4 regions of the Streptomyces sp. AB3(2024) genome follow, and region 1 is predicted to be linked to each of the others. Evidence: riboswitches for the same ligand, from Rfam matches in the RefSeq annotation. Region 1 holds a riboswitch; each other region holds the start of a gene.
What was found. A riboswitch is a leader RNA that binds a small molecule or an ion and turns the genes downstream of it on or off. The one in region 1 is predicted to bind cobalamin.
Positions count from the first base shown of each region.

Region 1 (3,198 bases):
CGTCTCCCAGCTGGTCTACGACGGGTCCGGCAAGCCCGTCCCGCTGGCCGGGAAGTACTTCCTGGAGATCCGCCTGCACCCCGCCGCCGGTCACGACGACGCGGGGCAGAACGTCTACCAGGGCCCCAAGCTCCAGAAGATCTCCCTCAGCAAGCTCAAGGGCCTCGCCCTGACCGGCGACTACGAGGGGTACGTGACCTTCGGCGCCGCCTTCGACACCAAGCCCGCCTTCACCACCTCGGTCCTCCACTCGCCCGAGCGGTACGTGGTGGACGTCGCGCACCCGAACACCTGCTGAACCCGGCGGCCCGGCCCGGGACGCCGCACCGCTAGCGGTGTTCCGGGTTCGGGAAGTCGAAGCGGCAGCCCGCGTCCCACAGGGAGCGCTGGTTGCCGTGTGCGGGGATGCCGCCCGCGCGCTTGAGGAGGGCGGCGAGGTGCATGAGGTTCCAGGACATGAAGGCCGTGTTGCGGTTGGTGAAGTCGTTGTCGGGGCCGCCTGATCCGGGATCCAGGTAGGAGGGTCCGGGGCCGGCCTCGCCGATCCAGCCCGCGTCGGCCTGGGGCGGAATGGCGTAGCCCAGGTGCTGGAGGCTGTAGAGGACGTTCATGGCGCAGTGTTTGACGCCGTCCTCGTTGCCGGTGATCAGCGCTCCGCCGACCCGCCCGTAGTAGGCGTACTGGCCGCGGTCGTTGAGCAGGGAGGAGCAGGCGTAGAGCCGCTCGATGACCTGCTTCATGACGGAGCTGTTGTCGCCGAGCCAGATCGGCCCGCAGAGCACGAGGATGTCGGCGTCCATGATCTGGCTGTAGAGGACCGGCCACTGGTCGCTCTCCCAGCCGTGCTCGGTCATGTCCGGCCAGACCCCGGTCGCGATGTCGTGGTCGACGGCCCGCACCAGTGAGGTCCGGGCGCCGGCCGCCTCCATGACGGCACGGCTCTTCACGATCAGGCCCTCGGTGTTGCTGGTCTCGGGCGAGCGCTTGAGGGTGCAGTTGACGTAGACGGCGGAGAGGTCCGAATAGTCGAAGCCCTGGGTGTCGGCAGCCATGCGCCCCACCCTTCCCGGGGCCGGCGGGGGCCGCCAGCGGACCGCGTCCGTCCGGGCCGCGCCGGGTGACGCCCGTACCGGATCCGGCCACCCGAACGGCCGAATCGAGGCGGGTTGTTACCGGTCCGCCCCGGCGACTAGGGTCAGCTGGCCTTGGTGTTCGGGAAACCGGTGGGAAACCGGTGCGGCCCTCGCCACTGTGATCGGGAAGTCCGGCTCTACTCCTGCGGGAAGCCACTGGGCCCGCGCGGGAGACCGCACGGCCCCGGGAAGGCGGAGCCAGGGCATCAGTACCCGTGAGCCAGGAGACCGGCCGGGGCGCGTCGTCCATCCACGAGGTGCTGGAGAGGTCTCTCTACCCATGCATATAGCCGAGGGGTTCCTGCCCCCCTTGCACGCGGTCGCCTGGGGCGCCGCGTCCGCCCCGTTCGTCGTCCACGGAGTCCGCGCCCTCACCCGCGAGGTGAAGGCCCATCCGGAGAGCACGCTGCTGCTCGGGGCCTCGGGGGCGTTCACCTTCGTCCTGTCCGCGCTCAAGATCCCCTCGGTGACGGGCAGCTGCTCTCACCCGACCGGTACCGGGCTCGGCGCCATCCTCTTCCGGCCCCCCATCATGGCGGTGCTCGGCACGATCACCCTGCTGTTCCAGGCCCTGCTGCTGGCGCACGGCGGGCTCACCACCCTCGGTGCCAATGTCTTCTCCATGGCCATCGCCGGACCCTGGGCCGGCTACGCCGTCTACCGGCTGCTGCGGAAGTCCGGTGCGCCGCTGATGGTGACCGTCTTCCTGGGGGCCTTCTTCGCCGACCTCGTCACCTACTGCGTGACCTCCGTCCAGCTGGCGCTGGCCTTCCCGGACCCGGGCAGCGGCTTCCCGGGCGCGCTGGAGAAGTTCGCGGGGATCTTCGCCCTGACGCAGATCCCGCTCGCGGTCAGCGAGGGGCTGCTGACTGTGCTCGTGATGCGCCTGCTGATGCAGTCCAGCAGGTCGGACCTGGTCCGGCTCGGGGTCGCGAAGCTGACCGGCGCGGCCGGCGCGCAGCAGGGGGCGGCGGTCCGATGACCCGCAACGCGAAGATCAACACCCTGCTGCTGTTCCTGGTGGCCGCCCTGGCCGTGCTCCCGCTCGCGCTGGGGCTCGGCGACGGCAGGGAGGAGCCGTTCGCGGGCGCCGACGCGCAGGCGGAGTCGGCCATCACCGAGCTGAAGCCCGACTACGAGCCCTGGTTCTCGCCGCTGTACGAACCCCCGTCCGGGGAGATCGAGTCGGCGCTGTTCGCCCTCCAGGCGGCGCTCGGCGCGGGCGTGCTCGCGTACTACTTCGGCGTGCGCAAGGGTCGCCGGCAGGGCCTCGCCCAGGCGGCCGCGGCCTCCGCGGCCCCGGGCGGGCCCGCCACCGGGTCCGCCACCACGACCGTGGCGGAGTCGTAAGCGGTGCTGCCGATCGACGTGGCGGCGCACGGCAGCCGCTGGCGGCGCCGTCACCCCCTGGAGAAGGCCCTGCTGGGACTCGGCCTGACCGTCACCGCCGTGTGCCTGCCGCCCTGGCCCGGCGGGCCGCTGGTCGCCGCGGCGACCCTGGCCGTGCTGCTCGGCCCGGCCGGCGTGGCGGGGCGGCAGCTGTGGCGGGCCTTCCGGGTGCCGCTCGGCTTCTGCGTGACCGGGGCGCTGCCGCTGCTGGTGTCGCTGGGCGGGCCCGCCGGATTCGTCTCCCTGGCGCCGGACGGACCCCGGCACGCCGGGGAGCTGCTGCTGCGCACCTCGGCGGCCTCGCTCGGCGTGCTCCTGTTCGCGTTCACCACCCCCGTCTCGGACGTACTGCCACGTCTGGTGCGGGCGGGGGTGCCCGCCCCCGTGGTGGACGTGGCCCTCGTGATGTACCGGATCGGCTTCCTGCTGCTGGACTCGATGGCGCAGGTCCGCCGGGCGCAGGCGGCCCGGCTCGGGCAGAGCGGCCGGGCGGCGGTGTGGCGTTCCCTGGCCGGGCTCGCGGCGACCTCCTTCGTCCGGGCCTTCGACCGCGCGGGCCGGCTCCAGGAGGGGCTGGCCGGGCGCGGCTACGACGGCGCGCTGCGGGTGCTCGTCCCGCGAGCGGCGCTGTCCTGGCGGTTCCTCGCGGCCACCGCCGCCCTGCTGACCGTCCTGG
Region 1 covers NZ_JBGWAB010000002.1:89,791-92,988, forward strand. The annotation lists gene ACEPPI_RS01340 (hypothetical protein) at 1-298, shown strand, start outside; gene ACEPPI_RS01345 (flavodoxin family protein) at 330-1,052, opposite strand; cobalamin riboswitch at 1,167-1,385, shown strand; gene ACEPPI_RS01350 (energy-coupling factor ABC transporter permease) at 1,414-2,115, shown strand; gene ACEPPI_RS01355 (energy-coupling factor ABC transporter substrate-binding protein) at 2,112-2,483, shown strand; gene cbiQ (cobalt ECF transporter T component CbiQ) at 2,487-3,198, shown strand, end outside.

Region 2 (3,198 bases), on a different contig from region 1:
CGGTGATGGCCTGCAGGGTCCGGTCGAGCTGGGTGAGGACCGCGCCGGGCGGACCGCCCAGTTCGAACAGCAGGGAGCGCAGCATGTTGCGGATGGAGGCCATGGCCGCGGCCGCCTGCAGATCGTGGCCGACCACGTCGCCGATGACGAGCGCCACGGCGCCGTCGGGCAGGGGGATGGCGTCGTACCAGTCCCCGCCGAGTGCGTTGGGCTCGGCGGCGGGCCGGTAGATGGCGGCGGCGGCGAAGGGTCCCAGGTCGGGCAGTGTCGGCAGCAGGAGGCGCTGGAACTGCTCGGAGGAGGCCCGAACCCGTTCGAGGAGGCGGACGTTGTCGATCGCGATGCCGGCGGCGCGGGCGAGGGCGACGACCATGTTCTCGTCGTGGACGTCGAAGGCCCTCCCGTCGCTCCGCTCGGACAGGTAGAGGTCTCCGTAGGTCTCGCCGCGGACGCTGATGGCCACGCCGAGGAGGGTGCTCATCGGTGGGTGGCCGGGCGGGAACCCCACCGAGGACGGATGGGCGGAGATGTCGTCGACCCGCAGCGGCTCGGGGTGGCGGATCAGGTATCCGAGTACGCCCAGGCCGCGGGGGAAGCCCACGTCGGCCAGGGCCGCGCGTTCCTCCTCGGAGAGGCCGACGGCGATGAACCGCGCCAGCCGCTCGCCGGAGTCGTCCAGTACGCCCAGTGCCCCGAAGCGGGCGCCGACCAGCTCCATGGCAGTGGTCACGATGCGGTTCAGCACCGCCGGCAGCTCCACCTCCCGGGTGATGTCCAGCACCGCGCCCAGCAGGCCCTCGATCCGGGCCCTCGCCGCGGTCAGAGCCTGCAGCCGCTCTTCGATCCGGCCCAGCTCGGCTTCCAGGCGCAGCAACGGGTCGGGCCTGGGAGGCCGCTTCCCCCGCTCCCACTCCCTGCCGCCCGGCATCACGACCGCCCGGTGGACCGGGACACGAACCTCTGCTCCCGCCCACCGCACCCGGCGCCGTACGCCACCGCGGCGGCATGCCTGCGAGCCGGTGCCCGTCCCGCGTCCCTGGGGCCCGCCCGGTGCTCGCGCCGGATCCGGTCATCAAGCCGCTCAAGCGATCGGTACACCCACGGACTCCTGACACGACCGTGCAACGGCCCACAGGATGGCCCGCCGACGGCGCGGCACCGGAGTATTGCGCCGAAAGCGGCATGTCGCGGGCGATCAGCGCGCTCGCACCCCCGTCCTGTCTCATTTCGCCGTCCGGATGAGGGACGGGGCTCGCCGCTGAGCGATCTTCCGCCCTAGGGTGGCCGGTGCAGCTGGTTCGCCCCGTCCGCCAGGCGGGATGCGTCGTAAGAGGGAACCCGGTGGGAATCCGGGACTGCCCCGCAGCGGTGAGCGGGAACGACCGCCGTCATACGCACTGGGACCGGACAACGGTCCTGGGAAGCGACGGCCAGTAGGTGCCCGCCGGGAGACCGGCAGGCGTGCCCGCGAGTCCGAAGACCTGCCCGTTGCCCGCACGCGGACGATTCCCGTGCGGAGATCCCGGTGACCTCGTGGGCGGGTCGGCGTACACGACGAGCGGCACGTGTGGTGTTTCCCCGCGACGTGGTCCGCGCGTTCTGTCGTTCCTTCGCGTCCGCGTCCCCTCACCGGGACGTTCAGGACACATCTCGCGAAGGAGAGTTCCGTGACAACGAAGCCCACGGCCGCGGCAGCACGAGCCACCGTGTACGGCTACCCCCGTCAGGGTCAGAACCGCGAACTGAAGAAGGCCGTCGAGGGCTACTGGAAGGGCCGCGTCACCGCCGACGCCCTGCGGCGCACGGCCGCCGGCCTCCGCCGCTCGAACTGGCGGCAGCTGGCCGACGCGGGCATCACCGAGGTGCCGACCGGCGACTTCTCGTACTATGACCACGTCCTGGACACCAGTGTCATGGTCGGCGCCGTCCCCGGGCGGCACCGCGCGGCGGTCGCCGCCGACGCCCTCGACGGCCTCTTCGCGATGGCCCGCGGCACCCAGGACGTCGCCCCGCTCGAAATGACCAAGTGGTTCGACACCAACTACCACTACCTGGTCCCCGAGCTCGGCCCCGACACCGTCTTCACCGCCGACTCCACGAAGCAGGTCGCCGAGCTGAAGGAGGCCCTCGCGCTCGGGCACACGGCCCGCCCCGTCCTCGTCGGCCCCGTCACCTACCTCCTGCTGGCCAAGCCCGCCCCGGGCGTGGCCGCCGACTTCCGGCCGATCACCCTCCTCGACCGGCTGCTGCCCGTCTACGCCCGGGTCCTCGCCGATCTGCGCGCCGCCGGCGCCGAGTGGGTCCAGCCGGACGAACCGGCCCTGGTCCAGGACCGCACCCCGGCCGATCTGAACGCCGCCGCCCGCGCCTACCGCGAGCTGGGGGCGGCCACCGACCGTCCGAAGCTGCTGGTCGCCTCGTACTTCGGCCGGCTCGGCGGCGCCCTCCAGGTGCTCGCCGCCGCCCCCGTCGAGGGGCTGGCGCTGGACTTCACCGACGCCGGCGCCGCGAACCTCGCCGACCTCGCGGCCGTCGGCGGACTGCCCGGCAAGCGGCTCGTGGCGGGCGTGGTCAACGGCCGCAACGTCTGGATCAACGACTACCGGAAGTCCCTGGCCACCCTCGGGACCCTGCTGGGCCTCGCCGGCCGGGTCGACGTCGCCGCCTCCTGCTCACTGCTGCACGTCCCGCTGGGCGCCGCGGCCGAGCGTGACATCGACCCGCAGATCCGGCGCTGGCTCGCCTTCGCCCGGCAGAAGACGACCATCGGCTCGTTCCCGCAGACCGACGAGCTGCGCCTCGCCCGCGCCGACCTGCGGGCCGGCCGGATCGACACGGCCGCCTACGAGGAGCGGATCAAGGACGAGATCCGCGAGGCCCTCTCCTTCCAGGAGAAGACCGGGATCGACGTCCTGGTGCACGGCGAACCCGAACGGGGCGACATGGTGCAGTACTTCGCGGAGCAGCTCACCGGCTACGTCGCCACCCGGCACGGCTGGGTGCAGTCCTACGGCACCCGCTACGTCCGCCCGCCGGTCCTGGCCGGGGACGTCTCCCGCCCCGAGCCGATGACCGTGCGCTGGACCTCGTACGCCCAGTCGCAGACGGCCAAGCCGGTCAAGGGCATGCTGACCGGCCTGGTCACCATGCTCGCCTGGTCCTTCGTGCGCGACGACCAGCCCCTCGGGGACACCGCCC
Region 2 covers NZ_JBGWAB010000066.1:14,320-17,517, reverse strand. The annotation lists gene ACEPPI_RS23890 (PP2C family protein-serine/threonine phosphatase) at 1-874, opposite strand, end outside; cobalamin riboswitch at 1,328-1,483, shown strand; partial or broken gene ACEPPI_RS23885 (5-methyltetrahydropteroyltriglutamate--homocysteine S-methyltransferase) at 1,668-3,198, shown strand, end outside.
Region 2: it holds a riboswitch for cobalamin, as region 1 does, so the genes downstream of both, ACEPPI_RS23885 (5-methyltetrahydropteroyltriglutamate--homocysteine S-methyltransferase) here and ACEPPI_RS01350 (energy-coupling factor ABC transporter permease) in region 1, are expected to answer to the same signal.

Region 3 (3,198 bases), on a different contig from region 1:
CCTGCCTCAAGGCCGTCGCCGACCCGGACTCCGTACGGCTCTCCGAGGTGCCGTGGACCGAATCGAAGATCGTCGCCCCGGCCGGCCTGCTGGCCTCCGCCGAGGAGAAGGCCGAGCTCGCGGCGGCCGGCCTCGACTCGGGCGGCGGCCGGGTCAAGGAGCCCGTGGCATGAGCGGGGTCCGCGCGGCGCTGGCCAAGGCGCGGTTCTACGTCCGGGAGTTCTCCGGGGAGGCCGCGTACGACCGGTACGTCGCCCACGCCCGCTCCCACGACCCGGACGCCGAGGTCATGACCCGGCGCGCCTTCGAGCGGGCCCGCACCGACGCCCGCGAGGCGGACCCCCGCGAGGGCTTCCGCTGCTGCTGACCACGCGTGAAGGGCTCCGCCGGTTACCGGCGGAGCCCTTCACGCACCGCGGGTCAGCGCACCCAGTCCTTGAGGGGCTCGGTGTCCAGGGTGATGCCTACGGGGTCCGGGAGCCGGACTTCCCTGCCGAACGGCACCGTACGTACGGTCTCGTAGCGGGCGCCGTCCGGGTCACTGTGGACGAGAAGCCGGCATTTGAGCCGATCGACGAGCAGGTAGACGGAGATGCCGGTCTCCGCGTAGGCGCGCGGCTTCTCGATCCGGTCTCGCCGCTCGGTGCCGGAGTTCCACGAGGTCACCTCGACGGCCATCAGGATCGGGCCCGGGTCCACCCAGTCACCCTGCCCGACGAACGCGTCCTCGTGCGCCAGTACGCCGTCCGGAATGGCACGGCCCTGCCGGTACCGCTCCGCCTTGATTCCCTGCCCCGGGTGCAGCCGGAGCCCCGGGTGGTGCTGGATGCAGATCCGCGTCAACCACTGGATGATCCGCCCGTGGTCCCCGTCCGTCATCGCCCTGCTCCTCAGCACCCCACCGATGAATTCCAGTCGCAGCCCCTCTTCCTCACGGGCTGCCATCCGGGCGAGGTGTTCGAACACTTCGGGCGTCATGTGGGGCCGGTCGGTCATCACGGTCAGGCCTCGCTCGCCTTCCTCGACGGTGCCGGTTCGACGATAGCGCCGGGCACCGTCACGCGTGGCGCACACTCGACGGCATGGACATCGAGATCAGGGCGGCGCTGCCCGTCGAGTACGAGCGGCTCGGGGAGATCACCGGCCGGGCCTACACCGGGGACGGTCTGCTCGACCCGAACGAGGACGACCACTACCTGAACGTCCTGCGGGACGTCGCCGGCCGGGCCGGACACGGGGAGGTGATCGTCGCCGCGCGGGACCACGAGGTGCTCGGAGGAGTGACGTTCGCCGCACCCGGGAGCCCCCTCGCCGACATCGCGGGCCCCGGCGAGGCCGAGTTCCGGATGCTGGCCGTGGCCGCCGAGGCGCGCGGGGCGGGGGTCGGGGAGGCGCTGGTGCGGGCCTGCGTCGACCGGGCGCGGGCCCTGGACGGGGTGTCGGCGCTGGTGCTGTCCACCCAGCCCGCCATGCTCGGCGCCCAGCGGATCTACGCCCGCCTGGGATTCGTACGCACTCCGGAGCGGGACTGGGCGCCGATCCCCGCGCTGACCCTGCTCACGTACCGGCTGGAGCTGTAACACCACGCTCAGCAAGGTGCCGACACAACATGTGGGGGGTCACGCATCGGGGCGCCCCCACATGTATGCTCATCCTCGCTGTCGCCGCAGGGGAATCCGGTGTGAATCCGGAACTGTCCCGCAACGGTATGACGTGCACCCATTGGTGCATTCCGCAAGTCCGAGGACCTGCCGGCAGCGCGCCCGGATCGACCGAACCGGGTAGAGACACGTCCGGGCCTCGCGGTTGGGCCGGTGGACGCCGTGCGGCACGTCGCGCCTTCCCGTGCGCCCGCATGCGCCCGCCCGCGCCCCCGCCGATGACCGGGCCGAGCGAGGGAGAGCTCCCGCCGTGACCATCGCGCCTTCTGCACCGCGCGCCGAGTCCACTTCTGGCGACACCACCGAAGGCCCGGGGGCCGCGCTGCTGCGTACTCTCACCGAGCTGACCGTCGACCTCCCCGACACCGACCCGGGCCGGGTCGCCGCCGCCGCCCTGCGCGGGCGCAGCGCCGTCGCGGACGAGGCCGAGCTGCGGGGGCTGGCCACCGAGGCCTCCGCGGGCCTGATCTCCGAGGACCCGGCGTACTCCCGCCTCGCCGCCCGCCTGCTGACGCTGGCCGTCGCCGACGAGGCCGCGGGCCAGGGCTCGGGCTCCTTCGCCGAGTCCGTCGCCGTCGGCCACCGCGAGGGCCTGATCGCGGACCGCACCGCCGAGTTCGTCGCCCTCCACGCGGCCCGTCTGAACTCCCTGGTCGAGCACGCGCTCGCCGAGGGCGCGGACGACCGCTTCGGCTTCTTCGGCCTGCGCACCCTGCACAGCCGCTACCTGCTGCGCCACCCGATCACCCGTCAGGTGATCGAGACCCCGCAGTACTTCATGCTGCGCGTGGCCTGCGGCCTCGCCGAGAACGACACCGTCCAGGCCGTCGAGGAAGTCGCCTCCCTCTACCGGCTGATGAGCCGCCTGGACTACCTGCCGTCCTCCCCCACGCTCTTCAACTCCGGCACCCGCCACCCGCAGATGTCCTCCTGCTACCTGCTGGACTCCCCGCTGGACGAGCTGGACTCGATCTACGACCGCTACCACCAGGTCGCCCGCCTCTCCAAGCACGCCGGCGGCATCGGCCTGTCGTACTCCCGCATCCGGGCCCGCGGCTCCCTGATCCGCGGCACCAACGGCCACTCCAACGGCATCGTGCCGTTCCTGAAGACCCTCGACGCCTCCGTCGCCGCCGTGAACCAGGGCGGCCGCCGCAAGGGCGCCGCCGCCGTCTACCTGGAGACCTGGCACGCGGACATCGAGGAGTTCCTGGAGCTCCGCGACAACACCGGTGAGGACCAGCGCCGCACCCACAACCTGAACCTGGCCCACTGGGTGCCGGACGAGTTCATGCGCCGCGTCAACGCCGACGCCGACTGGTCGCTGTTCTCCCCGGCCGACGTCCCCGAACTGGTGGACCTTTGGGGCGACGAGTTCGACGCCGCCTACCGCAAGGCCGAGGCGTCGGGCCTGGCCCGCAAGACCATGCCCGCCCGCGACCTGTACGGCCGGATGATGCGCACCCTCGCGCAGACCGGCCAGGGCTGGATGACCTTCAAGGACGCTTCCAACCGCACGGCGAACCAGACCGCCGAG
Region 3 covers NZ_JBGWAB010000025.1:69,666-72,863, forward strand. The annotation lists gene ACEPPI_RS13745 (carbon starvation CstA family protein) at 1-173, shown strand, start outside; gene ACEPPI_RS13750 (YbdD/YjiX family protein) at 170-367, shown strand; gene ACEPPI_RS13755 (Uma2 family endonuclease) at 421-1,005, opposite strand; gene ACEPPI_RS13760 (GNAT family N-acetyltransferase) at 1,083-1,580, shown strand; cobalamin riboswitch at 1,643-1,771, shown strand; gene ACEPPI_RS13765 (ribonucleoside-diphosphate reductase subunit alpha) at 1,912-3,198, shown strand, end outside.
Region 3: it holds a riboswitch for cobalamin, as region 1 does, so the genes downstream of both, ACEPPI_RS13765 (ribonucleoside-diphosphate reductase subunit alpha) here and ACEPPI_RS01350 (energy-coupling factor ABC transporter permease) in region 1, are expected to answer to the same signal.

Region 4 (3,198 bases), on a different contig from region 1:
GCCGCCAGGGCCCGCCAGCTGTGCGGCTCGACGGTCACCGTCGTCACCACCATCCCCGTGGACGACTGCTGGATGCGCGACAGCGGCCCGGTCTTCCGTACCGACGGCGCCGGCGGACTGGACGCGGTCGGCCTGAACTTCAACGGCTGGGGCAACAAGCAGACCCACTCCAAGGACGCCCTGGTCGCCGGGCGGATCGCCTCCTACGTCGGCGTCCCGTTCACCGCCGCCGGCCTGGTGGGGGAGGGCGGCGCGGTCGAGCAGGACGGCGCCGGCACCCTGATGGCGACCCGCAGCAGCCTGGTGAACCGCAACCGCAACCCCAACGCGTCGCAGGCGCAGATCGAAGCCGCGCTGTGCGCCGCCTACGGCGCCTCCAAGGTGATCTGGTTCGACGGCGTGACCGGCCAGGACATCACGGACGACCACGTCGACGCCACCTCGCGCTTCCTCGCGCCCGGGAAGGCCCTCGTCCAGATGCCGTTGGCCTCGGACAACGACGCCTACGCCAAGGACGCGCGCCAGCAGTTCCAGGTCCTGTCCGGGGCGACGACCGCGGGCGGTGCCCGCATGACCGCCGAGAAGCTCCAGGGCCCCGACTACAACCTGATCCGCTCCACCAACCGGGACTTCCTCGCCTCCTACGCCAACTACTACGTGTGCAACGGCGCCGTCATCAGCGGCCAGTTCGGCGACACCCAGGCCGACGCGGCGGCCCGGGCCACGCTGACGCGCCTGTTCCCGGGCCGCGTCGTCGAACGGCTCAACATCGACCGCCTCGGCACCGGTGGCGGCGGCATCCACTGCGTCACCCAGCAGCAGCCGGTGCCGTAACGGCCCCACCGCCCGACGGAGCGCGGCGCCCGGCCCGCGACCCCGCGGCCGGGCACCGCGCTCACGCGCCCGCGCGGCCGCCGTGGAGACCGAGGTCCCGGCGGAGCGGATCGCGGTGGGCCGCGGGGCCCGGCTCGCCCCGCTATCCCTCCAGCAGGCCCGGGACCCGGCGCGGCCGCCCGTCGGCGTCGATGGCGACGAAGGTCAGGCGGGCGGTGGCGACTTCGGTGGCCGGGCTGGTCGTCGCGTTCCAGCGTTCCGCGGTGACCCGTACGGCGACGGTCATGGAGGTCCGGCCGGCGCGGTCCAGTGTGGCGTGGACGGTGAGGAGGTCGCCCGCGCGGGCGGGGGCCAGGAAGGTCATGCGGTCCACGGACACCGTCACGGCGGGACCGTCGGCATGGCGGCCCGCGGAGGCGGCGGCCGCGTCGTCGATCAGCTTCATGACCACACCGCCGTGGATGGTCCCGTAGAGGTTGGTGTCGTGCTCGCTCATGATGTGGGCGAGGGTGACACGGGAGTCGGCAGATGACTTGTGGGCCCGGGTGCCCGTGGTGATGTCCGCGGTCACGGAACTCTCCTTCGCGAGTCGTGCGGATGCGGTCCCGACGGGCCGGACGCGGACGCGCAGGAGCGGCGGGCCGCGCGAGGCGCCCGCTGCCGCCGGCCCGCCCACGAGGCCATCGGGATCTCCGTACGCGGTCTTCGCGTACGGGCAGCGGCAGGTCTTCGGACTCACGGGCACACCTGCCGGCACTCCTGCTTCCGCCGGCGGGCACCTACTGGCCGTCGCTTCCCAGGACCGTTGTCCGGTCCCAGTGCGTATGACGGCGGTCGTTCCCGCTCACCGCTGCGGGGCAGTCCCGGATTCCCACCGGGTTCCCTCTTGCGACGCATCCCGCCTGGCGGACGGGGCGAACCAGCTGCCCTCACACCTTAGGGGCGTCGCCGCGCCCCGCGCACGGCGCCCGGGGCACCACCGACCGCCGATGGAGCGCCGTTCAGTGCGGGCGCGCCCCGGTGGTGGGCGGACGGGGGAGTACCCGCGCGATGACGAGGGCTACGTCGTCGGTGGCGTCACGGTGACGCAGGGCGGCCAGGAGGCGGTCGCAGGTCGCCTCCGGGGGGAGATCCGGATCGGCGAGGAGGCTGAGGAGCAGGTCGAGGCGGTCGTCCAGGGCCTCGTCACGGGTTTCGACGAGACCGTCGGTGTAGAGGACCAGCCGGTCACCGGGCAGCAGGTCGAGGACGGTGGACGTGAACCCGGCGTCGCCGAGGCCGCCCGCGCCGAGCGGCACCCCGGCCGGAAGGTCGGCCAGCGCCGGCGCCTGCCCCGACCTGACGACGACCGGGGGCGGGTGGCCCGCGAGGGCGACGCGGCAGCGCGAGCGGTGCGGGTCCCAGGTGGCGTAGACACAGGTCGCCATGGTCCCGTCGAGTTCGGCGGTGATGTGGTCGAGGTGGCGCAGGACCCGTGCCGGGTCGAGACCGAGGTCCGCCAGGGTACGGGTGGCCGTGCGCAGTTGACCCATGGTGGCGGCGGCGTGGACACCGTGTCCCATCACGTCGCCGACCACGAGGGCGGTCTTGTCCCCGGGCTGACGGATCGCGTCGAACCAGTCGCCGCCGATCCCGCTGGCCGCCACCGCGGGCTGGTAGCGGTAGGCGATCTGGAGACCGGCGGCACGCGGCGGGGGGTGGGGGAGGAGATGTCGCTGGAGGGTCAGGGCGGTGTCGGTGGCGTGCTGGTACCAGCGGGCGTTGTCGATGGCGATGGCGGCGCGGGTGGCCAGCTCGCCGGCCAGGGTGACATCGTCCTGGTCGAAGGGGAGCGGATTGCGGGTGCGCAGGAGGCCGACGGCGCCGAGGACCTGTCCGCGGGCGGTCAGCGGTACGGCCAGGTAGGAGTGCGCGCCCTCCCGGCGGAGGAGGTCCGCGGCGGCCTCGTCGCGCGCGATGCGCGCCAGGTCCGCCCCGGTGATCCGCGGCACCAGGACGGGGCGCCCGGTGCTCACGCAGCGGGTGACCAGGCGCTCGGCCGGATACGTGGTGCGCTCGCCCACCGGGTCCGCGGCGCGGACGGCGTCCGTCCCGTAGGACGTCGCCACCGCGAGGGCCATGAAGAGCGCCTGCCCCGTCCGGGGTCCGGGCGTCGTCGCCACGCCGCCCCCCAGCACGGAGTCGAGGACGTCGACCGAGGCGAGGTCGGCCAGGTCGGCCACGACGAGGTCGGCGAGCTCGCGGGCCGTGCGCTCCAGGTCCAGGGTGGTGCCGACGGTCACCGACGCCCGGGCGATGAGGCCGAGGCGCCTGCGGGCCTCGGTGGCCTCCCGGGCCGCGCGGTAGCTGTCGGTGACGTCCACG
Region 4 covers NZ_JBGWAB010000067.1:9,321-12,518, forward strand. The annotation lists gene ACEPPI_RS24065 (agmatine/peptidylarginine deiminase) at 1-834, shown strand, start outside; gene ACEPPI_RS24070 (acyl-CoA thioesterase) at 977-1,405, opposite strand; cobalamin riboswitch at 1,537-1,773, opposite strand; gene ACEPPI_RS24075 (SpoIIE family protein phosphatase) at 1,836-3,198, opposite strand, start outside.
Region 4: it holds a riboswitch for cobalamin, as region 1 does, so the genes downstream of both, ACEPPI_RS24070 (acyl-CoA thioesterase) here and ACEPPI_RS01350 (energy-coupling factor ABC transporter permease) in region 1, are expected to answer to the same signal.